4 regions of the Actinoplanes friuliensis DSM 7358 genome follow, and region 1 is predicted to be linked to each of the others. Evidence: riboswitches for the same ligand, from Rfam matches in the RefSeq annotation. Region 1 holds a riboswitch; each other region holds the start of a gene.
What was found. A riboswitch is a leader RNA that binds a small molecule or an ion and turns the genes downstream of it on or off. The one in region 1 is predicted to bind cobalamin.
Positions count from the first base shown of each region.

Region 2: another riboswitch for cobalamin. It lies ahead of cobN (cobaltochelatase subunit CobN); the one in region 1 lies ahead of AFR_RS27055 (VWA domain-containing protein).
Region 3: another riboswitch for cobalamin. It lies ahead of AFR_RS01565 (ABC transporter substrate-binding protein); the one in region 1 lies ahead of AFR_RS27055 (VWA domain-containing protein).
Region 4: another riboswitch for cobalamin. It lies ahead of AFR_RS35855 (ribonucleoside-diphosphate reductase subunit alpha); the one in region 1 lies ahead of AFR_RS27055 (VWA domain-containing protein).

Region 1 is NC_022657.1:5,831,074-5,838,442, reverse strand. Features, by position in the region: gene AFR_RS27060 (gluconokinase) at 1-886, shown strand, start outside; cobalamin riboswitch at 1,313-1,443, shown strand; gene AFR_RS27055 (VWA domain-containing protein) at 1,475-3,553, shown strand; gene cobO (cob(I)yrinic acid a,c-diamide adenosyltransferase) at 3,597-4,196, shown strand; gene AFR_RS27045 (cobyrinic acid a,c-diamide synthase CobB) at 4,190-5,548, shown strand; gene AFR_RS27040 (TetR/AcrR family transcriptional regulator) at 5,538-6,179, opposite strand; gene AFR_RS27035 (hypothetical protein) at 6,236-6,532, shown strand; gene AFR_RS27030 (class I SAM-dependent methyltransferase) at 6,534-7,369, shown strand, end outside.
Region 2 is NC_022657.1:7,409,374-7,416,742, forward strand. Features, by position in the region: gene cobN (cobaltochelatase subunit CobN) at 1-2,824, opposite strand, end outside; cobalamin riboswitch at 2,858-3,005, opposite strand; gene AFR_RS34130 (ferredoxin-like domain-containing protein) at 3,077-4,285, shown strand; gene AFR_RS34135 (precorrin-8X methylmutase) at 4,287-4,904, shown strand; gene AFR_RS34140 (precorrin-2 C(20)-methyltransferase) at 4,906-6,417, shown strand; gene AFR_RS34145 (cobalt-precorrin-6A reductase) at 6,380-7,123, opposite strand; gene cobM (precorrin-4 C(11)-methyltransferase) at 7,120-7,369, opposite strand, start outside.
Region 3 is NC_022657.1:317,336-324,704, forward strand. Features, by position in the region: gene AFR_RS01550 (metallophosphoesterase family protein) at 1-822, opposite strand, end outside; gene AFR_RS01555 (SLATT domain-containing protein) at 975-1,577, shown strand; gene AFR_RS01560 (TetR/AcrR family transcriptional regulator) at 1,618-2,187, shown strand; cobalamin riboswitch at 2,284-2,422, shown strand; gene AFR_RS01565 (ABC transporter substrate-binding protein) at 2,506-3,423, shown strand; gene AFR_RS01570 (FecCD family ABC transporter permease) at 3,672-4,745, shown strand; gene AFR_RS01575 (ABC transporter ATP-binding protein) at 4,745-5,506, shown strand; gene AFR_RS01580 (VOC family protein) at 5,801-6,571, opposite strand; gene AFR_RS01585 (ABC transporter permease) at 6,654-7,369, opposite strand, start outside.
Region 4 is NC_022657.1:7,780,646-7,788,014, reverse strand. Features, by position in the region: gene AFR_RS35855 (ribonucleoside-diphosphate reductase subunit alpha) at 1-833, opposite strand, end outside; cobalamin riboswitch at 970-1,178, opposite strand; gene AFR_RS35850 (UdgX family uracil-DNA binding protein) at 1,292-1,954, shown strand; gene AFR_RS35845 (GNAT family N-acetyltransferase) at 1,926-2,627, opposite strand; gene AFR_RS35840 (DUF3046 domain-containing protein) at 2,701-2,901, shown strand; gene recA (recombinase RecA) at 3,104-4,150, shown strand; partial or broken gene AFR_RS35830 (regulatory protein RecX) at 5,311-5,886, shown strand; gene AFR_RS46480 (hypothetical protein) at 6,952-7,369, shown strand, end outside.

The DNA of each region.
Region 1 (7,369 bases):
CCCGGAAATCCCCCTGATCATCGGCGCGGCCGACGGCCCCCTCGCCAACCTCGGCGTCGGCGCCACCCCCGCGGGCGTCGCGGCTGTCTCCCTCGGCACCAGCGGCGCCCTGCGCACGATCGTCAACGGCCCCACCGCGGACAATGCCGGCCGCTTGTTCTGCTACGCCCTCACCGAGGAACACTGGGTCGTCGGCGGCGCGATCAACAACGCCGGGTCGGTGGTCCGCTGGGCCGGGGAGACCTTCGCCGGCAGCTTCGACCGCCCGGCCGCCGAGGGCGAGGACGCCGACGTCCGCGACGCCGCCCTCCTCGTCGAAGCCGCCGAGATCGCCGCCGGCAGCGAAGGCCTCCTCTGCCTCCCGTACCTCCTCGGCGAACGAGCCCCCTGGTGGCGCGGCGGCATGCGCGGCGCCTACCTGGGCCTCCGCCGCGAACACGGCCGCGCCCACCTCGTCCGAGCCGCCGTCGAAGGCGTCTGCCAGCAACTGGCCCTGGTCCGCGACACCTTCGCCGACGAGGGCATCGCCATGACCGAGGTCCGCGCCACCGGCGGCGCGGTGGCCTCGGAACTCTGGGTCGGCATCCTCGCCTCAGCCCTCGACCTCCCCGTAGCCGTCGCCGAAACCCCGGAAGGCACAGCCCTGGGCGCCTGCCTCCTCGCCCGCCACGCCCTCGGCGAACTCCCGGACCTGGACCAGGCCGCAGCCATGATCGGCATCAACGACCACACCCGCCCGGACGAGTCGGACGCCGCCCTCTACCGCCGCCTCCGCCCCCTGGTCGAACGCTCAGCCCTCGCCGTCACCGACGTCCTCACCGAACTCGACAAGATCGCCCCCGAACCCCTCCCCGGCACCGAAAAAGCCGTCCCCAACCCCACCTGACCCACGACCACTGCCTGGCCGCCCAACCACCGCTGCGCGCCCGCCTGCCAGGCCTCGCTTGCGGGCGCGGTTGGTCCGTGCGACCGCCTTGCCTCACCCTCGACCGGTCCGCGGCGCCGGTTGGTTGCTGACCGGTCGGGTCTTTCTGAGCGGGTGGCATCGGCAGACAGGGCTGATGCCGGCCGCTGGGCGGCAGCCGCGAACGTCGGCTGGGTCTGTCGGGCCCGGTTGCTCTGCGCTGATGGCGGACCCGGGCGAGCGAGCGGCCGGGGTTCGGGGCTGGTCTGGGAGCACGGAGCCGGCAAACGGCGGGAGCGACGGTCTGTACCCGGCACGGACCTACGACATGACCTTCAAGATTTTGATCGTCATCAGTAGCGGCCGGCCGAAGTCGTGAGTATCCCCACCCCCACGTTGACGGGGTGGTGGGGGTGAGAAAGAGTGGCTCGCGAGCGGCAGTGGAGGAACCCGGTGGGAGACCGGGACGGTCCCGCCACTGTGACCGGGGGTTCACGCCCCTGGAAGTCAGGAGACTCCGGCCGCTCGCACCTTCTGCACGTGGGCGCGGACCCGCGGAAAGGACCGGGCGTGACGCCGTACCCGTTCTCTGCTGTCGTCGGACTTGACGATTTGCGGCTTGCGCTGTTGTTGACTGCTGTTTCGCCCGCTGTCGGCGGGGTGCTCGTGCGTGGGGAGAAGGGCACGGCGAAGTCGACCGTGGTCCGGGCGCTGGCTTCGTTGCTTCCCGAGGTTGATGTGGTGCGGGGGTGCCGGTTCGCCTGTGATCCTGCCGCGCCCGACCCGGGGTGTCCTGATGGGCCGCACGAGCCGGGGGCGCCGCACGGGCATCGGCCGGCGACGCTGGTCGAGTTGCCGGTCGGGGCCACCGAGGATCGGGTGGTCGGGACGCTGGACATTCAGCGGGCGCTGGCCGACGGGGTGAAGGCTTACGAGCCGGGTCTGCTCGCCGCCGCGCACCGGGGTGCGCTGTATGTCGACGAGGTCAATCTGCTGCCGGATCACCTGGTGGACCTGCTGCTGGACGCGGCCGCCATGGGGCGTGCCCACGTCGAGCGGGACGGTGTGTCGGTCAAGCATGCGGCGCGGTTCCTGCTGGTGGGGACGATGAACCCCGAAGAGGGTGAGCCTCGGCCGCAGCTCGTCGACCGGTTCGGCCTCGTTGTCACCGTGTCGGCGCCGCGGGATGCCAAGTTGCGGGCCGAGGTGGTGCGGCGGCGGCTGGCGTACGAGGCGGGGCCGGATGCTTTTGCGGCGCGGTTCGCGGCTGACGAGACCGCGCTGGCTGCGCGGATCCTGGCGGCTCGTGAGGCGGTGCCGTCGGTGCTGCTGCCCGACACCGAGCTGGACCGCATCGCCCGGGTCTGCCTGGCCTACGGGGTCGACGGGATGCGCGCGGACATCGTGGTCGCCCGCTGTGCGGTGGCACTGGCGGCCTGGCACGGACGCGACCGGGTCACCGCCGACGACATCCGTGACGCGGCCCGCCTGGCTCTGCCGCACCGGCGCCGCAAGGACCCGCTCGACCCGCCCGGTACGGACGAGGAGCGCCTCGAAGAAGCCCTCGACCAGGCCGGCATGGACGACGATCCGGACGACGACCCGCAGCCGCCGTCGGGCGGCCCGGACGACAACGGCCCCGACTCCGGCGGTGGCCCCGACAGCAACGGGACCCCGGACAGCAGCAACCGCCCGCAAAGCAGCGGAGGCCCGAACAGCAGCGGCCCGGACAGCAGCGGCCCGGACAGCGGCAACGGCCCGGACGGCAGCAGCAGCCCGGACAGCAGTAACGCCTCCGAGCGTGGCGACGACTCCCGATCGAGTGACGGCACCCCGAAAGAGGGGCAAGCGTCCGGGGGTGCCGCGGCGGTCCAGGCCGGTGCCGCCTACCGCCCGCGGGCTCTGCGGATCGCCGCCCGTGGCGAGGGCGGTCACGCCGGTCGTCGGTCACCGGCTTTCGCCCGGCGGGGCCGTGTGGTCGGCTCCCGCATTCCGCGCGGCAAGCTCGCCGGAGCACCTCACCTCCCCGCGACCCTCCGCGCCGCCATTCACCGTGGGGCGCTGACGGCGGGCGCGCAGGTGGTGCAGCCGCGGGATCTGCGGGAGGCCGTGCACGTCGGGCGTGAGGCCAACCTGGTGCTTTTTGTCGTCGACGCCTCCGGTTCGATGGCGGCGCGCAAGCGGATGACCGTCGTGAAGACGGCTGTGCTCTCGTTGCTGCGCGACGCCTATCAGCGGCGGGACCGCGTCGGGATGATCACTTTCCGGGGCCGGACGGCGGAGCAGGTGCTGCCGCCCACGTCCAGTCACGAGGTGGGGGTGCTGCGGCTCGCGAGTCTGCGGACCGGTGGGCGTACCCCCCTCGCCGCCGGGCTGCGGGCCGCGGCCGCGACCATCGCGATCGAGCGGCGGCGGGATCCTCGCCGTCGCCCGCTGCTGATCGTCGTCACCGACGGGCGGGCTACCAGCGGGCCCGATCCGGCACTGGTCGCGCCGGCCCTGGCCGGCGTGGCCGCGGTGGTGGTCGATTGTGAGTCGGGGCCGATCCGGCTGGGTCTGGCCCGTCGCCTCGCCGCCGCACTCGAAGCGGACGTGATGCCGCTCGACGCCCTGGCCGCGGGCAACACACCGATCGGGAAGGCTGCCTGATGCTGCAAATGCACCGCACCGCACCGATGAGGAAGGCAGCCTGATGCCGCAGGGACAGGTCACCACCGTGCCGCAGGACGGGCTCACCACCCGGCAGCGGCGGCGCCAGGCCGTGCTGGCTGTCCACACCGGACACGGCAAGGGCAAGTCGACGGCCGCGTTCGGGATGGCGTTGCGTGCGTGGAGTGCGGGCTGGCCGATCGGGGTCTTCCAGTTCGTGAAGTCCGAGAAGTGGCGTGTCGGCGAGGAGGCCGCCCTCAAGGCCCTGGGCCAGACCGGCGGCGCGACCGTCGCCTGGCACAAGATGGGTGAGGGCTGGTCCTGGATCCAGCGGGCGGGCACCGAGCGGGACCACGCCGCCGAGGCCGCCGAGGGCTGGGCGCAGATCAAGCGGGACCTGGCCGCCGAGACGCACCGGTTCTACGTGCTCGACGAGTTCACGTACCCGATGAAGTGGGGCTGGGTCGACGTCGCGGACGTCGTCGCGACCCTCGCCGACCGGCCCGGCACCCAGCACGTGGTGATCACCGGCCGGGACGCGCACCCGGATCTGCTCGCCGCGGCCGATCTGGTCACCGAGATGACGAAGGTCAAGCATCCGATGGACGCGGGTCGCAAGGGTCAGCAGGGCATCGAATGGTGAGCATCCCGCGTGTTGTCATCGCAGCGCCGGCGTCGGGACACGGGAAGACCACGGTGGCCACCGGGCTGCTGGCCGCCTTTGCCGCCCGGGGTCTGAAGGTCGCGCCGTTCAAGGTCGGGCCGGACTACATCGACCCGGGTTACCACTCGCTCGCGGCGGGCCGCCCGGGCCGCAACCTCGACCCGGTCATGGTCGGCGAGGAGCTGATCGGCCCGCTGTTCGCGCACGGTTCGGCCGGCACCGACCTGGCGGTGGTCGAGGGTGTGATGGGCCTCTACGACGGGCGTACCGGGGCGGGTGACACCGGCTCGACCGCCCACGTCGCCGGTCTGCTCGACGCGCCGGTCATCCTCGTGGTCGACGCCGCTGCGCAGGGCCGGTCGGTGGCCGCGCTGGTGCACGGCTTCCGCAGCTTCGGTTCGGTGCGCCTGGCCGGTGTCATCCTCAACCGGGTCGGGTCGGACCGTCACGAGGCGATCCTCCGCGAGGCCTGCGAGGAGGTCGGCACCCCGGTCCTGGGGGCGATGCGCCGCGCCGACGCGGTGGCCGCCCCCTCCCGCCACCTCGGGTTGGTCCCCGCCGCCGAACGCCGATCCGAGGCCCTCGCCTCGGTGTCCGCCCTCGCGTCGCTGGTCACGGCCTCGGTGGACCTCGACGCCGTGCTCGCCGTGGCCCGTTCCGCGCCGTCGCTGCCGGTGACACCGTGGACCCCGATCGCCCCCGACCCGGTGCCGGGCCGTCCGATCGTTGCGATCGCGGGTGGTCCGGCTTTCACCTTCGCGTACGCGGAAACGGCCGAACTCCTCGCCGGAGCGGGAGCGGAAGTCGTGACCGTGGACCCGCTCCGCGACGAGAAGCTGCCGGACGGCACCCGTGCCCTGGTCGTCGGCGGAGGCTTCCCCGAGGTGTACGCCGCGGAGCTCTCGGCCAACGAGCCGCTCCGCCTCGCCGTCGCCTCCCTGGCCGCGGTGGGCCTGCCGATCGTGGCCGAGTGTGCGGGCCTGCTGTGGCTCTGCCGCACCCTGGACGACGCCCCGATGTGTGGTGTCCTCGACGCGGATGCCGCCATGACGCCGACCCTGACCCTCGGTTACCGCGATGCGGTCGCCCTGACCGACAGTCCGCTCTACCGCGCGGGCTCGCGCATCACCGGGCACGAGTTCCACCGCACGACCGTCCACCCGCGGTCGGGCCTGCTGCTGGAACCGGCCGGGGGAGCGGCCTGGGCCTGGCGTGGAGCCGACCCGGAAGGCTTCGCCACGCCGACGTTGCAGGCGTCCTACCTGCACCTGCACTGGGCGGCCGACCCGGGGATCGCCCGCCGGCTGGTCGCGCAGGCGGCTACGGCCTGACGAGGACCGCGCCGGCGACGCTGTCGACGTACCACTGCTGGAAGCGTTCGGCCGGCCAGCCGCGTTCGCGGACCAGCCAGTCGTAGTTGCGCACGTCCTGGGCCAGCCAGAGCACGTCGGTGACCTCGCCGGCGCTCAGCTCGGGTCGCAGCTCACCGGTCGCGGCCAGGTCCGCGGCGAACATCGTCATGCCGTGCCGCCGGTCGTCGAGGTTCTTGCGCCAGATGGCCGCGGCGTCGGCGTCGGCGGTGGCCGCACCGGCCAGCGCGAGCATGACCTGCGCCTGCCGCGCATGGGTCTCGGTGAGGTGCCGCGCAAACCGGCCGAGCTTCTCCCGGGCCCCGGTCAGCGCCCGGATCTCCGCCGTGAAAGGCCTGTCGGGTACGGCCACAGGCGTGTCGTCCCCCGCGACGGTGACGTCGATCAGGTCGGACAGCAGCTGCCGCTTGGTGCCGAAGACGGCGTAGAGCGTCTGTACCGACACGCCGGCCTCGGCGGCCACGGTGGTGAGCGGGGTGGCCGCGTAACCCGGGTCGACGAAGAGCCGGGCCGCCGCGTCCAGGATGGCCCGCCGTGTCCGCCGCGCCTGCTCCTGTCGCCGGGCCGACGCGTAAGGCCTGGTTCCGGTCACGGGTGGAGTGTAGTAACGTTTTCGCTAGAGCTTCACTCTAGCGAAAGTTGGTCGCGATGCCGTTCGGTGTGGTGCAGGAGATGCCCGGAGTCAGCGAAGCCGAATATCGCCAGGTGGAGAAGCATCTCGGCCCGGACCGGCCGCCGGGTCTGCTGGCCCACGTCGCCGGTCCCACCACCACCGGTGGCTGGCGGATCATCAACGTGTGGGCGGACGAGGCCGCGTTCCGCACGTTCCAGTCCGAACGCCTCGTCCGTGCCGCGGGCCTGGCCGCCCAGGAGGACGGCTTCGACCCGGCGAAGGCGGCCCACTTCAGCTCCGTCAGCGTCGACGGCGCCGAGATGCCGTTCTGAGATGGCGACCACGACAGCCCTGCGCGCCCGCAACGCGGACTTCTGGGCCCGGGCCGCGCCGGGCTGGATCGCCCACGCCGATCACCACGACGACTGGAGCCGCCCACTGGGCGCTCCGGCCCTCGATCGGCTGAGCATCGGACCGCGTGAGCGGGTGCTGGACGCCGGCTGTGGCTGTGGTGGCACGACCGCGGACCTGGCCCGGGCGGTCGGTGCTGCGGGCTACGCCGTCGGTGTTGACCTCTCCGAGGAGATGGTTGCCGCCGCCCGGCGCCGGCACCCGGGCGTGGAGTTCGTGGCCGGCGACCTCGAGACGATGAAGGTGGTGCGCGGCGCGCCGTTCGACGCGGCGTACTCGTGCATGGCGTTGATGCTGCCCGCCGACCCGGTCGCGGTCCTCACGACCGTCATGAACTCGTTGCATCCGGGCGGCCGCCTCGCCGCGACGGTGTTCCGCGAGCAGTCCACCGTGCCGTGGCTGCCGGCCGCGGTGCTCGGCGCCGCCGCGCACGTGGGCGCCCTGCCGCCTCTGCCGGTCGGCGACGAGCCCGGCCCGTTTGCGCTCGCGGACCCCGCGCGGACGCGGAAAGCGCTGACGGCCGCCGGCTTCGACACCATCGCCATCGAGCCGCGGGACGTCGTCCTCGAGACCCCCGACGACCCGGACGCGGTGACCTCCTGGCTGATCGGGATCGGCCCGGCCGGCGCCGCCTACCGCGAGGCGCCACCGGAGGCGCAGGCGGCGGCCCGGTCGGGCGCGGCCCGCCTGCTGAGCCGATTCCGGACACCCGGTGTCGGCTATCGTCTGCCCACCGGCATCTGGCTGATCACGGCCGA
Region 2 (7,369 bases), 1.6 Mb from region 1:
TCGCCTGGCGCCACGTCTTCTCCGCGGTGACGTCCGCGAGGGCGTGCGCCCGCACGAAGTTCTGCTCCAGCGGCTCGTCGAGACCCGCGACCAGGCCGACGGCGTCGTCCAGCATCGCCACCACGTGCGGGAACGCGTCGCGGAAGAAGCCGGAGATGCGGACCGTCACGTCGATGCGGGGCCGGCCGAGCTCGTCGAGCGTGATCGGCTCCATGCCCGTCACGCGACGTGAGGCCTGGTCCCAGATCGGGCGTACGCCCATCAGCGCCAGGATCTCGGCGATGTCGTCACCCGCCGTGCGCATGGCGCTGGTGCCCCAGGCCGAGAGCCCGACGGACCGCGGCCAGTCGCCGTAGTCGCTGCGGTAGCGGGTGAGCAGCGACTCCGCCATGGCCTGCCCGGTCTCCCAGGCCAGCATGCTCGGGATGGCCTTGGGGTCGACGGAGTAGAAGTTGCGGCCGGTCGGGAGCACGTTGATCAGGCCGCGCAGCGGTGAGCCGCTCGGCCCGGCCGGCACGTATCCGCCGTCGAGGGCGTGCAGGACGTTGGTCAGCTCGTCGGTCGTTCGCGCGAGCCGGGGCACCACCTCGGTGGCGGCAAAACGCAGGACGTTCGCCACCGTCTCGTCGTCGGTGACCTCCGCGGCGGCAGCCGGTTCCCAGCCACGCTCCTCCATGGCGGCAACCAGCGCGTGAGCCTGCGCCTCGACAGCGTCGGTCTCGGCGGTGGACGCCTCCTCGGCCAGGCCCAGCGCCTCGCGCAGACCTGGCAGGGCGGCGACCTGACCGGCCCACATCTGCCGGGCGCGCAGCATCGCGAGCACCAGGTTGACCCGGGCTTCGCCGGTCGGGGCGGCGCCGAGGATGTGCAGGCCGTCGCGGATCTGCACGTCCTTGATCTCGCAGAGCCAGCCGTCGACGTGGAGGATGAACTCGTCGAACTCCTCGTCGTCGGGGCGGTTGTCGAGTCCGAGGTCGTGGTCCATCTTGGCCGCCTGGATCAGCGTCCAGATCTGGGCGCGGATCGCGGGCAGCTTCGCCGGGTCGAGGGCGGCGATGTTGGCGTGCTCGTCGAGCAACTGCTCGAGCCGGGCGACGTCGCCGTACGACTCGGCGCGGGCCATCGGCGGGATCAGGTGGTCGACCAGGGTGGCGTGGGCGCGGCGCTTGGCCTGGGTGCCCTCGCCCGGGTCGTTGACCAGGAACGGGTAGATCAGCGGCAGGTCACCGAGGGCCGCGTCGGTGCCGTCCGAGGCGGACATGCCGACGTTCTTGCCGGGCAGCCATTCGAGGTTGCCGTGCTTACCGACGTGCACGACCGCGTGCGCGCCGAACTCCTCGGCCACCCACCTGTACGCAGCGAGGTAGTGATGGCTCGGCGGCAGATCCGGGTCGTGGTAGATCGCGACCGGGTTGGCACCGAAACCCCGCGGCGGCTGGACCATCACGACGACGTTCTCACCGCGCAGGGCGGCGAGCACGATGTCGTCCTGGTCGACGTAGAGCTCACCGGGCGCCTGCCCCCAGTGCTGCTCCATCGACTCGCGCAGGTCGGCCGGCAGCGTCGCGAACCACGAACGGTACGAGTCGCCGGAGATGCGGACCGGGTTGCCGGCGAGCTGGTCCTCGGTCAGCCAGTCCGGGTCCTGACCACCGGCCGCGATCAGCGCGTGGATGAGCTTGTCGCCGTCACTCTCGGCCACTCCCGGAAACTCCCCGACCTGGTAACCGCGCTCCTGCATGGCCTGGAGCAGGCGGACCGTCGAGACCGGAGTGTCGAGCCCGACGGCATTACCGATCCTCGAATGCTTGGTCGGGTACGCGGAGAGCATGACCACGATCCGCCGCTCGGCCGGCGGGATGTGCCGCAGCCGGGCGTGGGCGACGGCGATGCCGGCGACCCGTGCGGCACGCTCGGGATCCGGCACGTAGACGGAGAGCCCGTCGGGGTCGATCTCCTTGAACGAGAACGGCACGGTGATGATCCGGCCGTCGAACTCGGGGATCGCCACCTGCGTCGCCGCGTCCAGCGGGGACAGACCGTCGTCGCTGGCCTCCCACGCGGCGCGGCTGCTGGTCAGGCACAGGCCCTGCAGGATCGGCACGTCGAGGTCGGCGAGCACGCCGACGTCCCACGCCTCGTCGTCGCCACCGGCGGACACGGTCGCGGGCTTGGTGCCACCGGCGGCGAGCACGGTCACGACCAGGGCGTCCGCCTTGCGCAGCTCGGCGAGCAGCTCGGGTGACGCCGTACGCAGGGAGGCCGTGAAGATCGGCAGTGGCCGTGCGCCCTTGGCCTCGAGGGCCTGGCAGAGGGCCTCGACAAAGTTCGTGTTTCCGGCCATGTGGTGCGCGCGGTAGTAGAGCACCGCGACCGTCGGGCCCGTGGTGTCGGCGGCATCGCGCGGCAGCAGACCCCAGTCGGGCGCGGGCACGGGCGCGGCGAACCCGTGACCGGTCAGGAGGATCGTGTCGGAGAGGAAGTCGTGCAGCGCCGCCAGATTGTCCGCGCCGCCGTAGGCCAGGTAGCCGTGCGCCTCGGCCGCCACCCCCGCGGGCACGGTCGACAGCTTCATCAGGTCGGCGTCGGGGGCCTGCTCGCCACCGAGGACCACCACCGGGACAGGCCCGGCGAGCAGCGCGTCGAGGCCCTCCTCCCAGGCCCGGCGCCCGCCGAGGATGCGGACGACGACCAGCTCGGCCCCGTCGAGCAGGGCGGGCAGGTCGGCGACCGCGGTGCGGGCCGGATTGGCCAGGCGGTAATCGGCGCCGCTGGCACGGGCGCTCAGCAGGTCGGTGTCGGACGTCGACAGCAGCAGAAACACGGCTCTCCCCTCGGGGTCCGCGCCCCGGGTCGAAGGAATTCACGGCGACCGGAGTTCCTGGCTGCAAGGTCTATCAGGACCCTGTGACAGTGGCGGGACCGCGCCGGACTCGCACCGGCTTCCTCCGCGGCGTCGCCGCACGTGGACTCCCACTCTTGCGACCGGTGAGGGTGACGTCAAGGCGGGGTGGCCGGTGTGACGATGCCGACCGTCGCCGGGAAAGTGTCGGGCCCGATCCGTAGTATCCGGGCCGTGCCTCAGCCATCACCACGTGCCGATGCGGACGCCTGCCCGGGCGCCCTGCGGTTGCACGCCGCAGCCGACGGGCCGCTGGCGCGCGTCCGCCTGCCGGGTGGGCGGCTGACCGGTGCGCAGCTGGCGGCGCTGCGGGTCCTGGCCCAGCAGTGGGGTGACGGCCACGCCGAGCTGACCAGCCGGGCCAATCTCCAGCTCAGAGCCCTCGAAGACGTTCCGGTGGACCAGCTCGCGGCCCGCCTGCGCTCGGCGGGCCTCCTGCCCTCCGACACCCACGAGCTGGTACGCAACATAGCCGCGTCCCCACTGGCCGGCGGCCCGGACGTGGCCGGACTGGACCAGGCGCTGTGCGCGGATCCCCGGCTCGCGTCGCTGCCCGGAAGGTTCCTTTTTGCGCTCGACAGCGGCGCGGGGGACGTGGCGTTCCCGGCTGACGTGGCAGCGCTGCCGCTCCCCGATCAGGGCGACGTGGCGATCCTCTTCGCGGGCACCGACGCCGGCCTGCGGGTGCCGACCGGCGAGGTGATCCCGGCGCTGCTGGCGGCCGCCCACGCATTCCTGGACGAGCGCACCGCCCAGCAGCAAGGGGCGGATCGTGTGGCTTGGCGGGTGCGGGAGCTGACGGACGGCCCGGCCCGGGTCGCCGCACGCACTGCCGCCACGCTGGGCCGGAGCCTGGGTGAGCGTGTTCGCCTCACTCGGCCGCCGGTGCGCGAGCCGATCGGGGCCATCGCCCAGCCGGACGGGCGCCGGGCCGTCGGTGCGCTGGTGCCGCTGGGGCGCCTCACCGCCGTACAGATGAAGGTTTTGTCGGGGGCCGCGGCCCTGGTCGTGACGCCGTGGCGCGGGATCGTCGTGCCCGATCTGCCCGCGTCCGAGGTCGAGGGCTGGGTGGAAGCGCTGCGGGACGCCGGGCTGGAGGTGTCGGCGGGCTCGCGCTGGGTGGGTGTGAGCGCCTGCGCCGGGCGGCCGGGCTGCGCGAAATCGCTGGCCGACGTGCGCGCGGACGCCGATGCCGCGACCACCGCGGGCGAGGGCCTGCCCGTGCATTGGGTCGGTTGTGAGCGCGGTTGCGGGAGCCCGGCCGGGCCGCACGTGCGGGTCGAGGCCACCGGGACGGGATACGAGGTGCGGTCGCCGGAGTTCAGCGGCTCCGCACCGGCAGGTGCAGTGGGCGCGCTGGTCGGCGCCGCGAGGAAGGGCTGAGATGGAGTACGTGCACGACGGCGCGGAGATCTACCGGCGGTCGTTCGCCACGATCCGGGAGGAAGCCGACCTGTCGGGGTTGCCGGCCGACGTGGCGAGGGTCGCGGTCCGGATGATCCACGCGTGCGGGATGGTCGACCTGGTCCCCGACATCGCCTACAGCGCGGGTGTGGTGACCGCGGCACGCAAGGCGCTGCTCGGTGGCGCGCCGATCTTCTGCGACGCCGAGATGGTCGCCTCCGGGGTCACCCGCAAGCGACTGCCGGCCGGCAACGAGGTCGTCTGTACGCTGCGCGACCCGACGGTGCCCGCCCTCGCGGCGCAGCTCGGCAACACCCGCAGCGCCGCAGCGCTCGACCTGTGGGGCGACCGCCTCGCCGGCGCGGTGGTTGCGATCGGCAACGCGCCGACGGCCCTGTTCCGGCTGCTGGAGATGATCGAAGCGGGTGCACCACGACCGGCGGCGGTGCTGGGCATCCCGGTCGGCTTCATCGGCGCGGCCGAGTCGAAGGACGCCCTGGCCGCCTCCGACCTGGAGTTCCTGGTCGTGCGCGGACGGCGTGGTGGCAGTGCGATGACGGCGGCGGCGGTCAACGCCCTCGCCTCGGAGGAGGAGTAGCATGGCGGGTCGGCTGTTCGGGGTCGGGCTCGGTCCGGGCGACCCGGAGCTGGTCACCGTCAAGGCGGCGCGGCTGATCGGCGCGGCGGACGTGATCGCGTACCACGCGGCGCGCCACGGACGCAGCAATGCGCGGGCCATCGCGGAGTCCTACCTGCGTGAGGGTCAGATCGAGGAGCCGCTGATCTATCCCGTCACCACCGAGACGACCGACCACCCGGGCGGATACCAGGGCGCGATCGACGAGTTCTACGCCGAGAGCGCCGAGCGGCTGGCCGCCCATCTGGACGCGGGCCGTGACGTGGTGGTCCTGGCCGAGGGTGACCCGTTCTTCTACGGCTCCTACATGCACATGCACAAACGGCTCGCCGACCGCTACGAGGCCGTGGTCGTGCCCGGCGTTACTTCGGTGAGTGCCGCATCGGCGGTGCTCGGCCGCCCGCTGATGGAACGCGACGAGACCCTGACCGTCCTGCCCGGCACCCTGCCACCAGCAGAGCTCGCAGCGCGACTGGCCGGCACCGACTCCGCGGCCATCATGAAGCTGGGCCGCACCTTCCCCGGCGTCCGGGACGCGCTGGAGCAGGCCGGTCGCCTCGACGACGCCTGGTACGTCGAGCGGGCGACCACCGATCGCGAGCGCTCCGGCAAGGTCGCGGACATCGACCCGTCGACGGTCCCCTACTTCTCCCTGGCCCTGCTGCCGAGCAAGGCCGCTCTGACCGGCACAGCCGCTCCGACTGAAACGCCGGTGTCGCAGGACGGCCGAGGCGAGGTGACGGTCGTCGGACTGGGGCCGGCTGGGCAGGAGTGGCTGACTCCCGAGGCGCAGGCTGCACTGGCCGAGGCTGATGACGTGGTCGGTTATGGGCCTTATGTGGACCGGGTTCCGGACAGCCCGCACCGGCGGAAACACCCGTCGGACAACCGCGTCGAGGCCGAGCGGGCGGCGTTTGCGCTCGACCTGGCCAAGCGCGGCCGTCGTGTCGCGGTGGTCTCGTCGGGCGACCCCGGGGTGTTCGCGATGGCCGCCGCGGTGCTGGAGGTCAGTGAGGACCCGCAGTGGAAGGACGTTCCGGTCCGGGTGGTGCCGGGTCTGACCGCGGCGCAGGCCGTGGCCAGTCGCGCGGGTGCGCCGCTCGGGCACGACTTCTGCATCATGTCGCTCTCCGACCGGCTCAAGCCGTGGGAGGTCATCGCCGGCCGGTTGACCGCCGCGGCGAGCGCCGACCTGGTCATCGCCATCTACAACCCGGCTTCCCGGAGCCGCAAGGAACAGCTGGTCAAGGCCCGTGAGCTCCTGCTCGAGCACCGCACGCCGCAGACCCCGGTGGTTGTCGGCCGGGACGTGGGCGGGCCCGAGGAGTCGATCCTGGTTACGACGCTGGGCGAGCTCGATCCGGCGACGGTCGACATGCGCTGCTTGCTGATCGTGGGCTCGAGCCAGACCCGCATGACGACCCGCGGCGACGGCTCTACCCAGGTGTACACACCTCGTCACTACCCCGCCTGAGCCAGTCGAGGGCGGCGTCCACGGTTTCAACAACAGCACCGGACGGAAGAGGTGGGCGGTCCTGCACGACGACGGGAATGCCGCGGTCGCGGGCGGCGTCGAGCTTTGCGGTGCTGCCGCCGCTGTCCTTGGTGACCAGGACGTCGATCCGGTGCCGGTCGAGCAGGGCACCCTCGCTGCCGGTGGTGAACGGGCCGCGGTCGAGCAGCACCTCGAGGCGCCGCGGCAGGGGCGCTTCCGGGGGCTCGACCGACCGCGACAGAAACCAGCACTCGTCGACCCCGGCGAAGGCCGCGATGCTCTGCCGCCCGGTGGTCAGAAACACCCGCTCCCCCAGCGACGGCAGCAGCGCGGCGGCCGCGTCGAGCGCCGGCACCCGCAGCCAGCGGTCGCCGGGCTGCTCGGTCCAGCCGGGCCGGCGCAGCACGAGCAGCGGCACGCCAGTCTCCCGCGCCGCCGCGACGGCGTTGCCGGTCATCACCGCCGCGAACGGATGTGTCGCATCCACGATCGCGTCGATCGCCTCGGCGCGCACAAAGGAGGCCAGTCCGGCGGCACCCCCGAAACCACCGATCCGTACGCGGCCGGCGGGAAGCAGCGGTGTGCTCGTGCGCCCGGCCAGCGAGCTGATCACCTCGAAGTTGTCCACGGCGGCCGTGGCCAGTGCCCGCCCCTCGGTCGTACCCCCGAGGACCAGGACTTTCACGGCCGGCAGCGTTCCGTCGAGTAGAGGTGGCTGTCCGGGAACGCGGTGGCGGTCAGCGCCGCACCGACGACGATCACCGCGGTTCGTTTGATGCCCGCGGCGGTCACCTTCGCGGCGATGTCGGCCAGCGTGCCGCGAACGATCAGCTCGTCCTCCCGGCTCGCCCGCGCCACGACGGCGACCGGGCAGTCCACGCCGTAATTCGGCACCAGCTCCGCGACCACCGCGTCGATCCGTTGCACGGCG
Region 3 (7,369 bases), 3.9 Mb from region 1:
GGCCAGGAAGTCGCGCACCTCGCCGAGGTTGGTCAGCGCCTCGAACGGCTTGACCTCCTCGTCCGGGCTGATCGGCAGCAGCTGGTGATGCATCACGGCGATGCGGACCGCGCCCTCGGGTGCGAGCTCGCGGAGGGCGTCCGAGGCGTGTCGCTGCTGGTGAGGGCCCAGGCGGGCGATGTCGAAACGCCCGCGCAGCTTCCAGTCGTCCAGCAAAGTCCTGAGGTCGGGATCCGTGCCGGCCCGGCTGTCCAGCGCGGCGTAGGCGGCCCGCACCTCGGGTGTGGTCTCCATCTCGACGCCGCAGTGATTGGCCGTGTTGAGCCCTACGAGGACAAAACTGCCGTCTTCGGCGACCACCGTCGGCGGGTGCGGGGGCGCACTCGGCATCTCCCCGTACCGGTTGAAGTCGATCCCCTCGAGGAGCGGTGTGCGGTAACCGAGAGTCCGGAGCCTGAGGAACTGCTCGTAGCGCTCCGCGCTGGAGGGCGCCGAATACCACCGGACGTCGTGGTTGCCCGGCACCACGAGGATCTTGTCGGGGTCGGGGAGGACCGGGCCGAGTTCCTCGAGGGTGCGGGGCAGCAGGTCGAAGCCGTCGGCGCGCCCCTGGTAGGTCACGTCTCCGCTGATCACGACCGCGTCGAGGGGGCGACGTCCACTGGCGAGGGCACGGCCGAGCTCACGGAGAGTCGTCCGGATCAGCTCGGTCCGGCGTACGCGGTCTTGCAGGGGAATGACATTGATCTTGTGATCGCCGACCGTTTCGCGATCGTCGGGTGGGGAGAGGTGAAGGTCGGAGAGATGAAGGATGAGGCTCATGTCACCCTCCGAGTTGGCCTATTCGCTTTCCGTGCTATTGATCGTAAGGTTTGCGCAGAGTAGGCGCCAGTACACGGAAGGTGGCCAAGGTGTCTGCCTAGTCATGAGTAAGGTTGACGCGTGTCAATCCCTGACGGAAAAGGTGGTGTGCCATGGGGAACCGCCGCAAGCGTGATCTGCAACCGGCCGCGATGCCTGTGCCGACCGTCGAGGATTGGCGGGATCCGGCGGCGACATTGGACCGTCTGCGCGTCTGGGCCGAGGAATCCGCGTCCGAGGCGAGGGACTGGTATCTGCGCGACAAGGCGGTGAAGCGGGTCGGATCGCGGTCGTTGCGGGTCCTCGCCATCCTCTTCGCGGTTGTCGGCGGAATAGCGCCGTTGCTGGCAGCCACCGCTGATCGCAGCGCCAATTGGGGCTACATCATGCTGGCGCTCGCGGCCGGCTGTGTGGCTTTCGACCACTTCTTCGGCCTGTCCTCGGGCTGGATGCGCGACATCACCACAGCCCGCGCACTGGAAAGGCGGCTCGCGGCGTTCCGTTTTGCCTGGACGGCTGCGAATGCGGAAGCCGCATTCGGCGCTGATGCCACCACCATCAAGATCGGCCTCGACCTGATCGAGCAATTCACCACCGATGTCGCGGACCTGATCGACGCCGAGACGGCCGAATGGCTCTCCGAATTCCGGACGAACATCACCAACTTCGTGACGCGCGATCCGCAGCTGCCCGCGGGCGGGGAGCAGCGTTCTTGAACTATGTGAGTTAGCCTACTGGTTATGAATGGTAGCCAACGTGCCTAGGGCTGGTCTCAGTGCCGACGCGGTGGTCGCGGTCGCGCTGACCCTGGTCGACGAGAAGGGCCTCGAAGGCCTGAGTCTTGCAGCCGTCGCCGACCGGGCCGGTGTTGCCGCGCCGTCGCTCTACAAGCACGTCGGCAGCCTGGCCGACCTCCGCGACCTCATGGCGCTGCGCGTGTTGCGCGACGTCACCGCCACCCTCTCGACCGTGGTGATGGGTCGCAGCCGCGACGACGCGGTGGCAGCGCTGATGCAGGCATACCGGTCCTATGTGGTGACGCACCCCGGGCGTTATGCCCTGATCCCGTTCGACCCGCTGCGCCATGAAGCCCTGGCGGAGGCGAGCGGCGCGCTGCTGGGCGTCTTCTTCGCGGTGCTGCGCGGGTACGGTCTCGACGAGTCGGAGACGACCCACGCCACCCGGCGCCTGCGGGTCACAGCCCACGGCTTCGCCGACATCGAGGCCAACGGCGGATTCGGCATGGGTGAGGACGTCGATACCACGTTCGACCAGGTCGTGGCCATGGTCCTCGCCAGCCTGCCGCGCACCGACGTCACGGCCTGACGCGCCGGGCCACTCACGCAGCCCTTTCTCGGCGGGAGCGACGGTCCGTACCCCGCACCCGGCTACGACCGGAATTGGACCTTGAGGGTCTTCGGTTTTTCTGTCGGACCGGTGGGCTAGTTTCGATGGGACCGCGTCGCAGCGAAGCCGGTGGGATTCCGGCGCTGTCCCGCAACTGTGAGCCCCGCCGTGCCCGGGGTGAAGCCAGGTCGCCTGCGCGTCGGTCGCGATTCAGCGCTCCCGGGGAGGGGCGCCTCGCGGGCCGGTGACATCTCCGGTCGGCGAAGCACCACAGCCTCGGCCGACAGGAGGACCAGCATGAAAAGGATGTTGACGGCAGTCGTTGCGACGGCTGCCTTGCTGCTCAGCGGTTGCGGCTCGGAAGAGCCTCCCAGCGCTGCGCCGTCGAGTGGCAGCGCGGCCTATCCGGTGACGGCCGGCGGCGTGACGCTGGCCCAGCGACCCGAGCGCATCGTGTCGCTCGGCCCGAGCGCGACCGAAATGCTGTTCGCCATCGGCGCCGGCCCGCAGGTGGTGGCGGTCGACGACCAGTCGACCTACCCGGCCGACGCGCCGAAGACCGACCTGTCCGGATTCAAGCCCAATGCCGAAGCTATCGCGGCCAAGAACCCCGACCTGGTCGTGGCCACCGACGACCTCAACAAAATCGTCGACCAGCTGGGCAAACTCAAGATCCCGGTCCTGCTCGTCCCGGCGGCCAAGGTCCTCGACGACACCTACCGCGAGATCGACGAGCTCGGCCGCCTGACCGGTCACCAGACCGAAGCAACAGCCCTGACCGACCGCATGCGCACCCAGATCGACAAGATCGTCAAGGGCGTACCGGCCCGCCCGTCCAAGCTCACGTATTACTACGAGCTGGACCCGGCGCTCTACACCGCGACGTCGAAGACCTTCATCGGCTCGGTTCTGGGGCTGTTCAGCCTGGAGAACGTCGCTGACCCGTCCGACGCCGACGGCTCCAAGGGCGGTTACCCGCAGCTGTCGCCGGAAGCCCTGATCAAGGCCAACCCCGACCTGATCTTCCTGGCCGACACCAAGTGCTGCCAGCAGTCACCCGCCACCGTCAAGGCCCGCAAGGGCTGGTCGGCGGTCACCGCCGTGCAGAAAGACCAGATCGTGTCGCTGGACGACGACATTGCTTCGCGCTGGGGCCCGCGCGTGGTGGACCTGGTGCAGTCGGTCGCCGATGCGGTGTCCAAGGTCCCGGCGTGACCGACCGGCCCCGGCCGGCCGATTCCGCACCGCAGGCTGACCGGTCACCCCCGACCGATCAGCCCGCGGAAAGCACTGCCTTGCCAGGGGTCGATGGCTCAACTGGGGTCGGCGGGTCTGGGCAGGATGACTCGTCACACGGGATCGGTCGCTCGGCCGGGGCTGGTGATTCTTCACCTGGGTTCAGTGGCTTGGCCGGAGGTCACCTGGCTGCGCAGGCTGATTCCTTTTCTGAGGTCGACCGGCTTCTGGATGGTGGTGGTCGGTCCTCTGTGCGGGGAGCGCGGCCGGCGGGGCTCCGGGTCGGGTGGTTGGTCGGTGGGGTTGTGGCTTTGGTGGTGACGCTGGTCGCCGGGATTGCCTTCGGGCCGGTCACGTTGCCGCCTGCCGGGGTTGCGGCTGAGCTGCTGAATCTTGTGCCGGGGGTGCGGATTCACAGCGGGCTCAACGAGCGGGAAATCGCGATCATCACCGAGCTGCGTCTGCCGCGGGTGGTTCTCGGGCTGCTGGTCGGGGCCATGCTGGCGCTGGCCGGGGCGGCGTACCAGGGCGTTTTCCGCAATCCCCTCGCCGATCCGCATCTGCTCGGGGTGGCGGCGGGGGCTGGGCTCGGGGTCACGGCGGTGATCGCCTTTCGGAACGCGGCGGGTGACGCGACCGCGAACCTGCCGGTGAGTGTTCCGCTGGCCGCTTTTGTGGGTGCGATCGTTGCTGTTGCGCTGACCTGGCTGCTCGGTGGGGCCGGCGGCCGGGCGCGGAGTCCCGCGACGCTCATCCTGGCCGGGGTGGCGGTGTCCGCCTTTCTGGCCGCCGCGCAGACCTACCTCATGCAGCAAAATGTGGAATCGCTGCGTGAGGTGTATTCCTGGCTGCTCGGCCGGCTCGCCACCGCGGGCTGGCATGACGTGCTGCTCCTGCTGCCCTACGCGGCGGTGACCGGTGCGATCGTGCTCTCGCAGCGCCGCGAGCTTGACGTGCTGACCGTGGGGGACGAGGAGGCGACGAGTCTCGGGCTGCACCCTCAGCGCAGCCGTTACCTGCTGATCGTCGCGGCTTCGCTGGGGACTGCGGCGGCCGTGTCGGTCTCGGGGCTGATCGGGTTTGTCGGCATCATCGTGCCGCACACGTTGCGGCTGCTGGCGGGGCCGAGCTACCGGTCGATCCTGCCGCTGTCGGTGCTGTTCGGCGGGGCGTTCCTGGCGTTGACGGATCTGTTCGCGCGGACGGTGGCGAGTCCGGCGGAGATTCCGATCGGTGTGGTGACGGCGTTTTTCGGAGCGCCGTTCTTTGCGATCGTGCTGCGGAAGAGCCGGGTCTCGTGATCCGCGTCCGTGGTCTGCGGGTCGAACTCGGTGGCTCGGTGATCGTCGACGGTGTTGACCTCGACGTCGCCGAGGGTGAGTGGGTCACGATCATCGGGCCGAACGGTGCGGGCAAATCCACCGCGCTGCGGGCCATCGGTGGGCTGCTGCGCTTCAGCGGCGAGATCAGCCTGGGCGGCACCACGATCAACCAGCTTTCCCGCCGCGAACGTGCCCGCACGGTTGCGACCGTAGCCCAGACGCCGGTGGTGCCGGTCGGGATGCTGGTGCTCGACTATGTGCTGCTCGGGCGTACGCCCTACATCCCGGCGCTGGGCCGGGAGTCCGCCTCCGACCTGGCCGCGGTCGACGAGGTGCTGGCCGCGCTGGACCTGACAGGCATGCAGTCGCGGCGTCTCGACACGCTGTCCGGTGGCGAACGGCAGCGGGTCTTCCTCGCCCGGGCGCTGGCCCAGGGCGCGCGGACCTTGCTCCTCGACGAGCCGACCAGCGCACTGGACATCGGCCATCAGCAGGAGGTGCTCGAACTGGTCGACCGGCTGCGCGGCGAGCGAGGGCTGACCGTCCTGGCCACGATGCACGACCTGTCGATCGCGGGCGAATACGCCGACCGCATGGTCCTGCTCGCCGGTGGCCGGGTCGTGGCGGCCGGCACCGCCCGCGAAGTGCTGACCGAAGAACTCCTGGCCAAGCACTACCGCGTACGCGTCAAAGTCATCGACGGCGAGCAAGGCCCCCTCGTCGTACCGGTGAGGCGCTGACAGCATTTGCGCCAGGAGGCCTCGACGGCGGCGCCGGGCGGTGGCCGACACCCTGCGTCTGCAGGCCGCGGTGCTGTGGCCCGGGTCGTGCAGGCCGCCGGCCTGGTGAGCGTGAGTGCCTCGGGTCGTGCAAGCCGCCAGAGCTAGCGGGGTGGGTGGCTCGGGTCGTGCAAGCCGCCGGCGCTAGCGGGGTGGGTGGCTCGGATCGTGCAAACTGCCAGCGCTAGCGCGCGTAAGTGGCTTGGGCCGGCTGGTCGGCAACGCCGGCGAGTCTGCGTTGCTCGGGGCTGGGCTTTAGGTGTTTCGGGTGGTTTGGAGGATGGAGAAGGTGCCGCCCTGGGGGTCGTCCAGGACTGCGTAGCGGCCGATCGGCAAGCTTGTCGGTGAGCGCAGCACCCGCCCCCCGAGCGACTGCGCATAAACCGCAGACTCGTCGCAATCCGCCACCGCGAAGTAGATCATCCAATGTGGCGGCAGGTCGTCGGGCCACTGCTCGCTGTCCATCGACTGCATGCCGGCGATCTGCTGGCCGTTCTGTTCCCACACGATGTACGACATGCCTTCGCCCATGGAGCGTTCGCGGGCGACCCAGCCGAAGACCTCGCCGTAGAAGGCGGCGGAGCCTTCCACGTCGCGGGTGGTCAGTTCGTTCCAGGTCAGGGCGCCCGGGGCGTCGAAGACGTCGGCGCCGTGCATCGTGCCGGACTGCCAGACGCTGAAGGGTGCGCCGGCCTGGTCGAGGAAGGCGGCCATGCGGCCCTGGTACATGACGTCGAACGGTGCCACCAGGACTTTGCCGCCGGCGGCTTCGACGCGGGCGGCGATCACGTCCGCGTCGTCGGTTGCGATGTAGGTGCTCCAGGCCGTCGGCTGGCCCTCGCCGTAGAGAGGGCCGGCGCCCGCCGCGGCCCGCCCGTCGAGGCGGAACGTGGTGTAACCGCCGTATTCCTCGCCGGACACCTCGGCCTCCCAGCCGAACAGTTCCGTGTAGAAGCGGATCGCGTCCCCCAGGTCGGCGGTTCCCAGATCCACCCAGTTCGGTACACCGGGTGTTGGTGGGGTCATGACCTGCTCCTCGGGGCCTGCGGCAGACAACGCGTGAATCGTTACACCGCGATGCGAGGTACGGGGCCGCTCAGTCGGAAGTTCAACTGAACCGCCGACCCTCGTCGCGTCGATAGGCCCATGCAGCCACCCCAGCGAATGCGACAGTCCATGCGACCAAGGCGGCTGTCGATGCGAGGTCGAAGGGAAAGTCGCCCACTGCCGCCCACATCAGCCTGGCCGCGCCGCCCGTCGGCAGGTACGGCGCGATGGTCTCGACGAAGCCCGGGGCACTGCCCGGTGCGGTCATCAGCCCGCCACCGAAGGCCAGCGGGAAGAACAGCACCTGCGCCACCACGATGGCTGCCTTGGCGGGCAGCGAGTAGCCGATGGCCAGGCCCATCAGGGTGAACGGCACCGAGATCACGATGACCGCACCGACCGCGGCCAGGAACCCGCCGAGGGTGATCGTCGCCTCGGTCGCGACGGCCGCGATCACCACGACCGGGAGCAGCGACGCGGTCATCAGGATCAGGCCGGCCATGATGCGGCCCAGGAAGCGCGGCCCGGCGCCCACGGCGAGGGTCCGCGCATACGGGTCCCAGGGCTGGGCACGGTCCTCGGCGACTCCGATGCCGTACTGGAAGAGGTTGCTGGTCATCACCACGAAAGTGATCATCGAGGCGGTCGCATAGGTGGCGTAAACGGGATCACTGCCGACGAACGGCACCACGAAGAAGATCATCGAGAACGCTGGGAAGAACGCGCTGCCGATGAGTGCCATCGGGATGCGCACGGTCTCGAGCAGCTGGAAACGGG
Region 4 (7,369 bases), 1.9 Mb from region 1:
CGGATCAGGGCGCCGCGACCGCGCACCCGCGACCAGGAGATGCCGATACCGCCGGCAAATTTCGACAGCCGCGCCACCTGCTGGTACCGCTCGTAGATCGAGTCCAGCTCGTCCTTCGGCGAGTCCACCAGGAAGCACGACGACATCTGCGTGTGCCGCGTGCCCGAGTTGAACAACGTCGGCGAGCTGGGCAGATAGGCCAGCGACGACATCAGCCGGTAGAACGCGATGGCCTCGCCCGCCGACGTGGACAGGCCGCAGGCGACCCGCAGCAGCCAGTACTGCGGTGTCTCCACGACCAGGCGCGTCTCGGGGTGCCGCAGCAGATAGCGGTCGGCGACGGTCCGCAGGCCGAAATACTCGAACCGCAGGTCACCGGTCAGGTCGACGGCGTCGTCGAGCTTGCGGGCGTTCTTCGCGACAAAAGCAGCGGTCTCGTCGCCGATAAGCCCTTCCGCACGGCCGCGGGCGATGGACTGGCTGAAGCTCGCGATGCCCTGACCGCGGACCTCCTTGTCGACGAAGGCCGCCAGCAGCCGCGCCGCCAGCCGCGAATACTGCGGCTCCTCGCCGATCAGCTCCGCCGCCGTCTGGATCGACAGTTTGTCGAGCTCAGCCGTGGTTGCGCCGTCGTAGAGACCGCTGATCGTCTTGGTCGCCACCCGCAGCGGGTCGACCTCGTCGAGGTCGGCGACCCAGCGCTCGACCGCTTTGACGATCTTGTTGACATCCACCGACTCGGTGTCGCCGTTGCGCTTGCGAACCTGCATCGCATGTTTGCGTTGCTCGGGTACGCCCGGTTCGGACGCAGTCTTCTCCTGCGTGACCGTCATGAACACTCTCTCCTCGCGAGCCCGTTCCGAAGTGGTCTCCGGGCGCGCAGGAGGACGCCGGTGGACACGCCGATGTCGAGCGCGTACACCTCAGTGGCGTCGGCCGTCCCACGCGGCCTCGGACCACCGCACGCGGAAGCGTGCGGTGCGCTGGCAGGTCTTCGGACTCGCGGGCCTGACCGATCTCCGGTCTCCTACTGGCCGTCGCTTCCCAGGCCGGGGCCCAGTGCTGTTGACGGCGGTCGTTCCCACTCACCGCTGCGGGGCAGTCCCGGTTTTCCACCGGGTTCCCTCTTGCCTCGGACGTCCCGTCGGGACGTCCGAACCAGCTGCAGCAACACCATATCTAGGTGCGACTCGAAACGCGCAACCCCACATGTCGTGTCGGCGTGTCGAATCGTGCTCGTTCAGGTGAGGACTCACGCGTGGACCGGGCGGATGGGGGTAGAAACGTGTCCATGGCAACAACACAAGCCCCGCCGGGGGCTCAGGAGTTCGTCCCCGCCGATACGCACACCCTCGACGAGCTGAAATCCGCGGCGCCCGGATGCCGCGGCTGCGAGCTCTACGAGGACGCGACCCAGGTGGTCTTCGGCCGCGGTGCTGCCCACGCCCGCCTCGTTTTTGTCGGCGAGCAGCCCGGCGACATCGAGGATCAGCAGGGACTGCCGTTCGTCGGACCGGCCGGCCGGCTGCTGCGCGACGCGGTCGGCGACGCCGGCATCGACCCGTCGACGATCTACCTGACCAACACCGTCAAGCACTTCCGTTTTGAGCTCCGCGGCAAGCGGCGCATCCACCAGACTCCCGGTCCCGCGCACATCACCGCGTGCCGGCCCTGGCTGGTCGCCGAATTTTCCCTGCTCAAGCCGGATCTGGTCGTGGCGCTCGGCGCGACGGCGGCGAAGGCCCTCTTCGGACCGTCGTTCCGGGTGACGAAGTCCCGAGGCGAGCTGCTGCCCTGGCCTGCCTCGGCGCAGCGACCGCAGGACTTCCCCGTGGCCGAGTCCAAGGCGCTGGCCACGATCCACCCATCGGCGGTCCTGCGGGCCGACGACCGGGACACCGCCTACCAGGGCCTGGTCGACGATCTCAAGATCGCGGCAGCCGCTCTTTCTTGACCGGTACGCGCAACGACACAGTGGTGTTCTCCTTGCGCCGGACAAAACCGAGCGAGGTGAAAAGCCTGTTCGCCGGTGTGTTGGTGGCCATGGTGTGCAGGAACGGCCGCTCGCCACGGTCGTAGATCGCCGCCGCCAGGGCCCTGACCAAGCGGGCGGCATACCCCCGGCCGCGATGGGCGGGATCGGTGCACACCGCGCTGATCTCCGTCCAGCCGGGCGGATGCAGTCGTTCGCCCGCCATGGCGACAAGCCGTCCGTGCTGCCGGATGCCCAGATAGGTGCCCAGCTCGATGGTGCGGGGGCGGAACGGCCCCGGCTCGGTCCGGCTCACCAGATCGATCATGTCCGGAACGTCGGCGACCGTCAGGACAATGGCTTCGGAGTCGAGTGCTGCCGGCACCTTGCCATCGATGAGCTGGAACGCGGTACTGGTCCCGCGGATCTCCCAGCCGGCATCCTCGGGCGGTCGGGCGGAGATCGACATCTCCGTGCCGGGACCGGCGAGCTCAGCCAGGTCCTCCCAGGAGCGCGGATCGCCAGGATCGGCCAGAGCGAAGAAAGGTGCGACCTCCGGGTCGTACCTGCCGGCCTGCCCGATAATTCGCGCGAATCGGGCGTGCGGACCCGTCAGTGACGCCCAAGTCGGCTGGTCGAGAACATCGACTGTCATTCACAAATAGTGATGTGCGTCTCAGGGTGGAGCGCATCCGGGGCCGCCCTTGGACCGCGGGTACGCTTTTTCCGTGCGGTTGACAGACTTCTGGGGGCGCCTCGAGCAGGCGTTCGGCCCCGCGTACGCGAGAAGCCTCGCTACCGATCAGAGTTTTTCGGCGCTCCAGGGACGCACCATTGAAGAATCCATCGCTCAGGGTGTGGACACGGTGACTATCTGGCGAGCAGTGGTGGCCGCGTACCCCGATCGGGTGCCTTCCCGCCTGCAGTGACCCCTCTTTAGTACGTTTGTTCTGGCGTGTCACTCGTCTGTAGTACAAGTGTTCGGCTATTGTCCTCAGCGGCGTGGTCATCCACAGCTCACGGCCGGGCGGCCGTTTTCTGTCAGACCCAACGTCTAGCGTGACCCGCGTGGTGATGAACAGAAACTCTTCGGCGAAGACGCCTGGTAAGTCGAGTGCAGGGGTGGCGGACATGGTGGCAGGACCTGATCGGGACAAGGCGCTGGACCTTGCTCTCGCGCAGATCGACAAGCAGTTCGGCAAGGGCTCGGTGATGCGCCTCGGGGAACGGCCCGTCACGCAGATGGCCGTCATCCCCACCGGGTCCATTGCCCTCGACATCGCGCTCGGCGTCGGCGGTCTGCCGCGCGGCCGCGTCATCGAGGTCTACGGACCGGAGTCCAGCGGTAAGACGACGGTGGCCCTGCACGCGGTGGCCAACGCCCAGCGCAACGGCGGCATCGCCGCCTTCATCGACGCGGAGCACGCGCTCGACCCCGACTACGCCCAGGCTCTCGGTGTCGACACCGACGCCCTGCTGGTGTCCCAGCCGGACACCGGTGAGCAGGCGCTCGAGATCGCGGACATGCTGATCCGCTCCGGCGCGCTCGACATCATCGTCATCGACTCGGTGGCCGCGCTCGTGCCGCGTGCCGAGATCGAGGGCGAGATGGGCGACAGCCACGTGGGTCTGCAGGCCCGGCTCATGAGCCAGGCCCTGCGAAAGATCACCGGCATCCTGAACAACTCCGGCACGACCGCCATCTTCATCAACCAGCTCCGCGAGAAGATCGGCGTCATGTTCGGCTCGCCCGAGACGACGACCGGTGGCCGAGCGCTGAAGTTCTACTCGTCGGTGCGTCTCGACGTGCGCCGCATCGAAAGCCTGAAGGACGGCACCGACGTCGTCGGTAACCGCACCCGCGTCAAGGTCGTCAAGAACAAGGTCGCGGCGCCGTTCAAGCAGGCCGAGTTCGACATCATGTACGGCAAGGGCATCTCTCGCGAGGGCTCGCTGATCGATGTCGGCGTCGAGCAGAGCATCGTCCGCAAGTCCGGCGCCTGGTACACGTACGACGGTGACCAGCTGGGCCAGGGCAAGGAAAAGGCCCGCGAGTTCCTCAAGGAAAACCCGGACGTCGCGGCCGAGATCGAGAAGAAGATCCTGGAGAAGCTCGGCGTGGGCCAGACCACCGGCGACGCCGCCGGCGGCCCGGAGCTGCCCCCGGTCGACTTCTGATCGATGCGACCTCCGACGACGAGGCGATCCGCTGGTGCACCCGGCCTTCACGGGCCGGGTGACTCCACACCTGTCCACCCGCACAGCTGTCCGTCGGTGCGGTTCGCCGCACTGGCGGGCGGTCCTGCGCGCATTCCGGCGAAGGGCTGAGCCCGATGGCCGGCCGACGTGGCGCCCGCGCGGGCAGGGGCTGGGACGCAATCCCACCCCGTCCCGATGACGAAAGTTCCCCGGACGGTGAGCTCCGGCCCGGCAACCCGGAACGCGGCAACGTAACGGGTCGCCGAAGCCGGAGCTCGCCCACCGACCCCGACCCCGACCCCGACTCTTACTCCGACCCGGCCGACGACGACTCACCTGTGCGCGGCGGCACCTTCGGCGAAAGTGGCAGCGGATCAGGCTCGGCCGGTGGCGGCGCTTTCGGCAGCAGCGGCAGTCGCTCCCGTTCGGGCGGCGCCGCTTTCGGTGCCAGCGGAAGTCGCTCCGGCTCTTTCGGGAGCAGCGGCAGCCGGTCGGGCTCGAGCGGTGCTTTTGGTAGCAGTGGCAGCCGGTCGGGTTCGAGCAGTGCTTTTGGTAGCAGCGGGAGCCGCTCCGATTCGGAGGGCGGTGGCTCACGCTCGCGTCGCGGCGGCAGCAGCGCTTTCGGCCCCGCTTTCGGTTCGAGCGGCAGTTCCGGCGGCGGTCGCAGCACCTCTGGCAAAGGCCGACGAGGTGGACGCCGGTCCGCAAGCCGCGGCGACGAGTTCTTTGACGACGGTCCAGCGAGTGAAAGCGCACAAGACGACGGCGTGTTCGCCGGCCCCGACCACTCAGATCGTGATGCCACGACCCGTGACGGCTATCCGTTCGGCGAGAATCCATCGGGCCGCTACCCACTCAGTGCTGCCTCGCTCGAGGGCCTTCCACCTGGTGAAAGCTCTTCTGGGCGTTATCCGCTCAGTGCCGCTTCGCTTGAGGGTCGCCTACCTGGTGAAAGCTCTTCTGGGCGTTATCCGCTCAGCGCTGCTTCGCTTGAGGGCCGTCTACCCGGTGAAAGTCCCTCCGGGCGTTATCCCCTCAGTGCTGCTTCGCTCGAAGGCCGTTCACCTGGCGAAAGCCCTTTCGGACGTGCTGCAGATGATGCCGCGCAGGGCGGTGACACGCGGGGGAGAGGCAAAGGCCGTCGTGGTCGGGCGGCGGATCGCCCGCCCGAGCCGCCGCGTACCGAATCCGAGATCGCCCGTGAGATCTGCCTCCGGCAGCTGGCCGTCCGGCCCCGCACCCGTGCGGAGCTGGCGAAGGCGCTCGCCCGCAAGGAGATCTCCGAGGAAGTGATCGCCGAGGTTCTCGACCGGTACGACGAGGTCGGCATCATCGACGACGCAGCCTTCGCCCGCATGTGGGTGTCCACTCGGCACCAGGGCCGCGGTCTGGCCCGCCGGGCACTTGCCAACGAGCTTCGGCAGCACGGCGTCGACTCCGAGATTGCCTCCGAGGCCCTGGAGACCCTCGACGACGACGCCGAGGCCACAGCGGCCCGGGCCATGGTCGACCGCAAACTGCGTTCGGCGCGCGGCACCCCCGACCAGGTGTTCCGACGCCTGGTCGGCATGCTCGCCCGCAAGGGTTATCCGGCCGGCGTGGCAATCCGGGCAGTGAAGGACGCTCTGGCTGCCCGCGACGAGGAAGCGGCGGAGTTCGCCGACCAGATCGACCCCGACGCCATGGCGGACGAAGCGACCGACTCACTCTCCTGACCAGCCCGCCGATACCCCGCGCTGCGCAAGCTCTACCCGCGGCAGCGCCTGCCTCACGCGCGGGTCATCAGCGCGGTCAGGGCGGCGATGGCCTCGGGGGTGCGGCGGCCGAGCCGGCATCCGTGGTCCGTAGGCGCGGCTGAGCAGGCGTGGTCGAGTAGGCGGAAGGCCAAATCCAGGGCCGAAGCTGACACCCGCCGTGTCGGTGCGCCGGGTTGAGCGCGGCGCATTGAGGTCGTGTGATTCGGCGCTCGCCCGCCCCGCCCCGCTCCCGCCCCGCGTGCTTGCCCGCCCTGCTCGCCCGCCTGCCCGCTCGCTCGCCCCGCTCACTCGCTTACTCGCCCGCTCGCCCGCCCGCCCGCGTGCTCGCCCGCCCCGCTCACTCGCTTACTCGCTTACTTGCCCGCCCGCGTGCTCGCCCGCCCTGCACGCCCGCCCTGCTCGCCCGCCTGCCCGCGTGCTCGCCCGTCCCGCTCACTCGCTCGCCCGCTCGCCTGCCCGCCGTGCTCGCCCGCCCCGCTCGCTCGGGCAGGCGGCTCCACTGATCCTGCCTGCGGTACCCGCGAGGTCGCCCTCAACTGCGTCCGCGCAGAATCGCCGTATCCGATCGGGATACACCACCCGGGCGGACTCAGCCCATTCCCTTGGGCGCTCGCCGAGCCGCGGCGCTCGATTGCGGTTCACTGAAGCCCCATCTGACGGTCATTCCGATAACGCGAAGCCGCATCCCCAGCGGCCTGACGCAACCGATTTCGACACTCCCGCGATAGGCAATCCGATTGGCTATTCGTGGCTTAATCGTGACGTCTCTGAAGGCCTTGATCACCTTGTCGGAGCCTTCGCGTCGAGCAGCCGCGCACCCTGCGACATGCACCCCTACAAGCTCGGTGTCCGACTTCAACCATATTGTCAATGGTGGATAGAACGGTGGCGTTCCATCGGGTAAGTTGCTCATCGGACTGCGGGGATCTCTGTCCACTGAAGATGGAGCGATCCTTCGACTGTTGACAGACGGGGAGGAAAATGAAGACCAAACATCTCGCGCGCCATCGTGGCGTGCGTGCGATGGCTCGGCTGAGCGTCATCATCGGCGCTGTGGGTGTGGCCGCGCTTGCGGGTGCTTCGGCTGCCAGTGCTTCGACTGTGGAGATTTCCACGCGCGGTGTTGTCGTTCTTGCGGAGCCGGCCGGGACCGAGGGTGGCGTGACCACCAAGGTCGAGCAGGACCCGCCCGGCGATCCGGAAGACCCGCCGGGCGACCCGGACAACCCGCCCGGTGAGGGCGGCGGCGAAGAGCCCACCGATCCGGGTGGCGAAGACCCGGGTGGCGAGGACCCGGGTGGCGAGGACCCGGGCGGTGAAGACCCGGGTGGTGAAGATCCCGGTGGCGAAGACCCGGGCGGCGAGGACCCGGGTGGTGAAGATCCCGGTGGCGAGGACCCGGGTGGCGAGGACCCGGGTGGCGAGGACCCGGGTGGCGAGG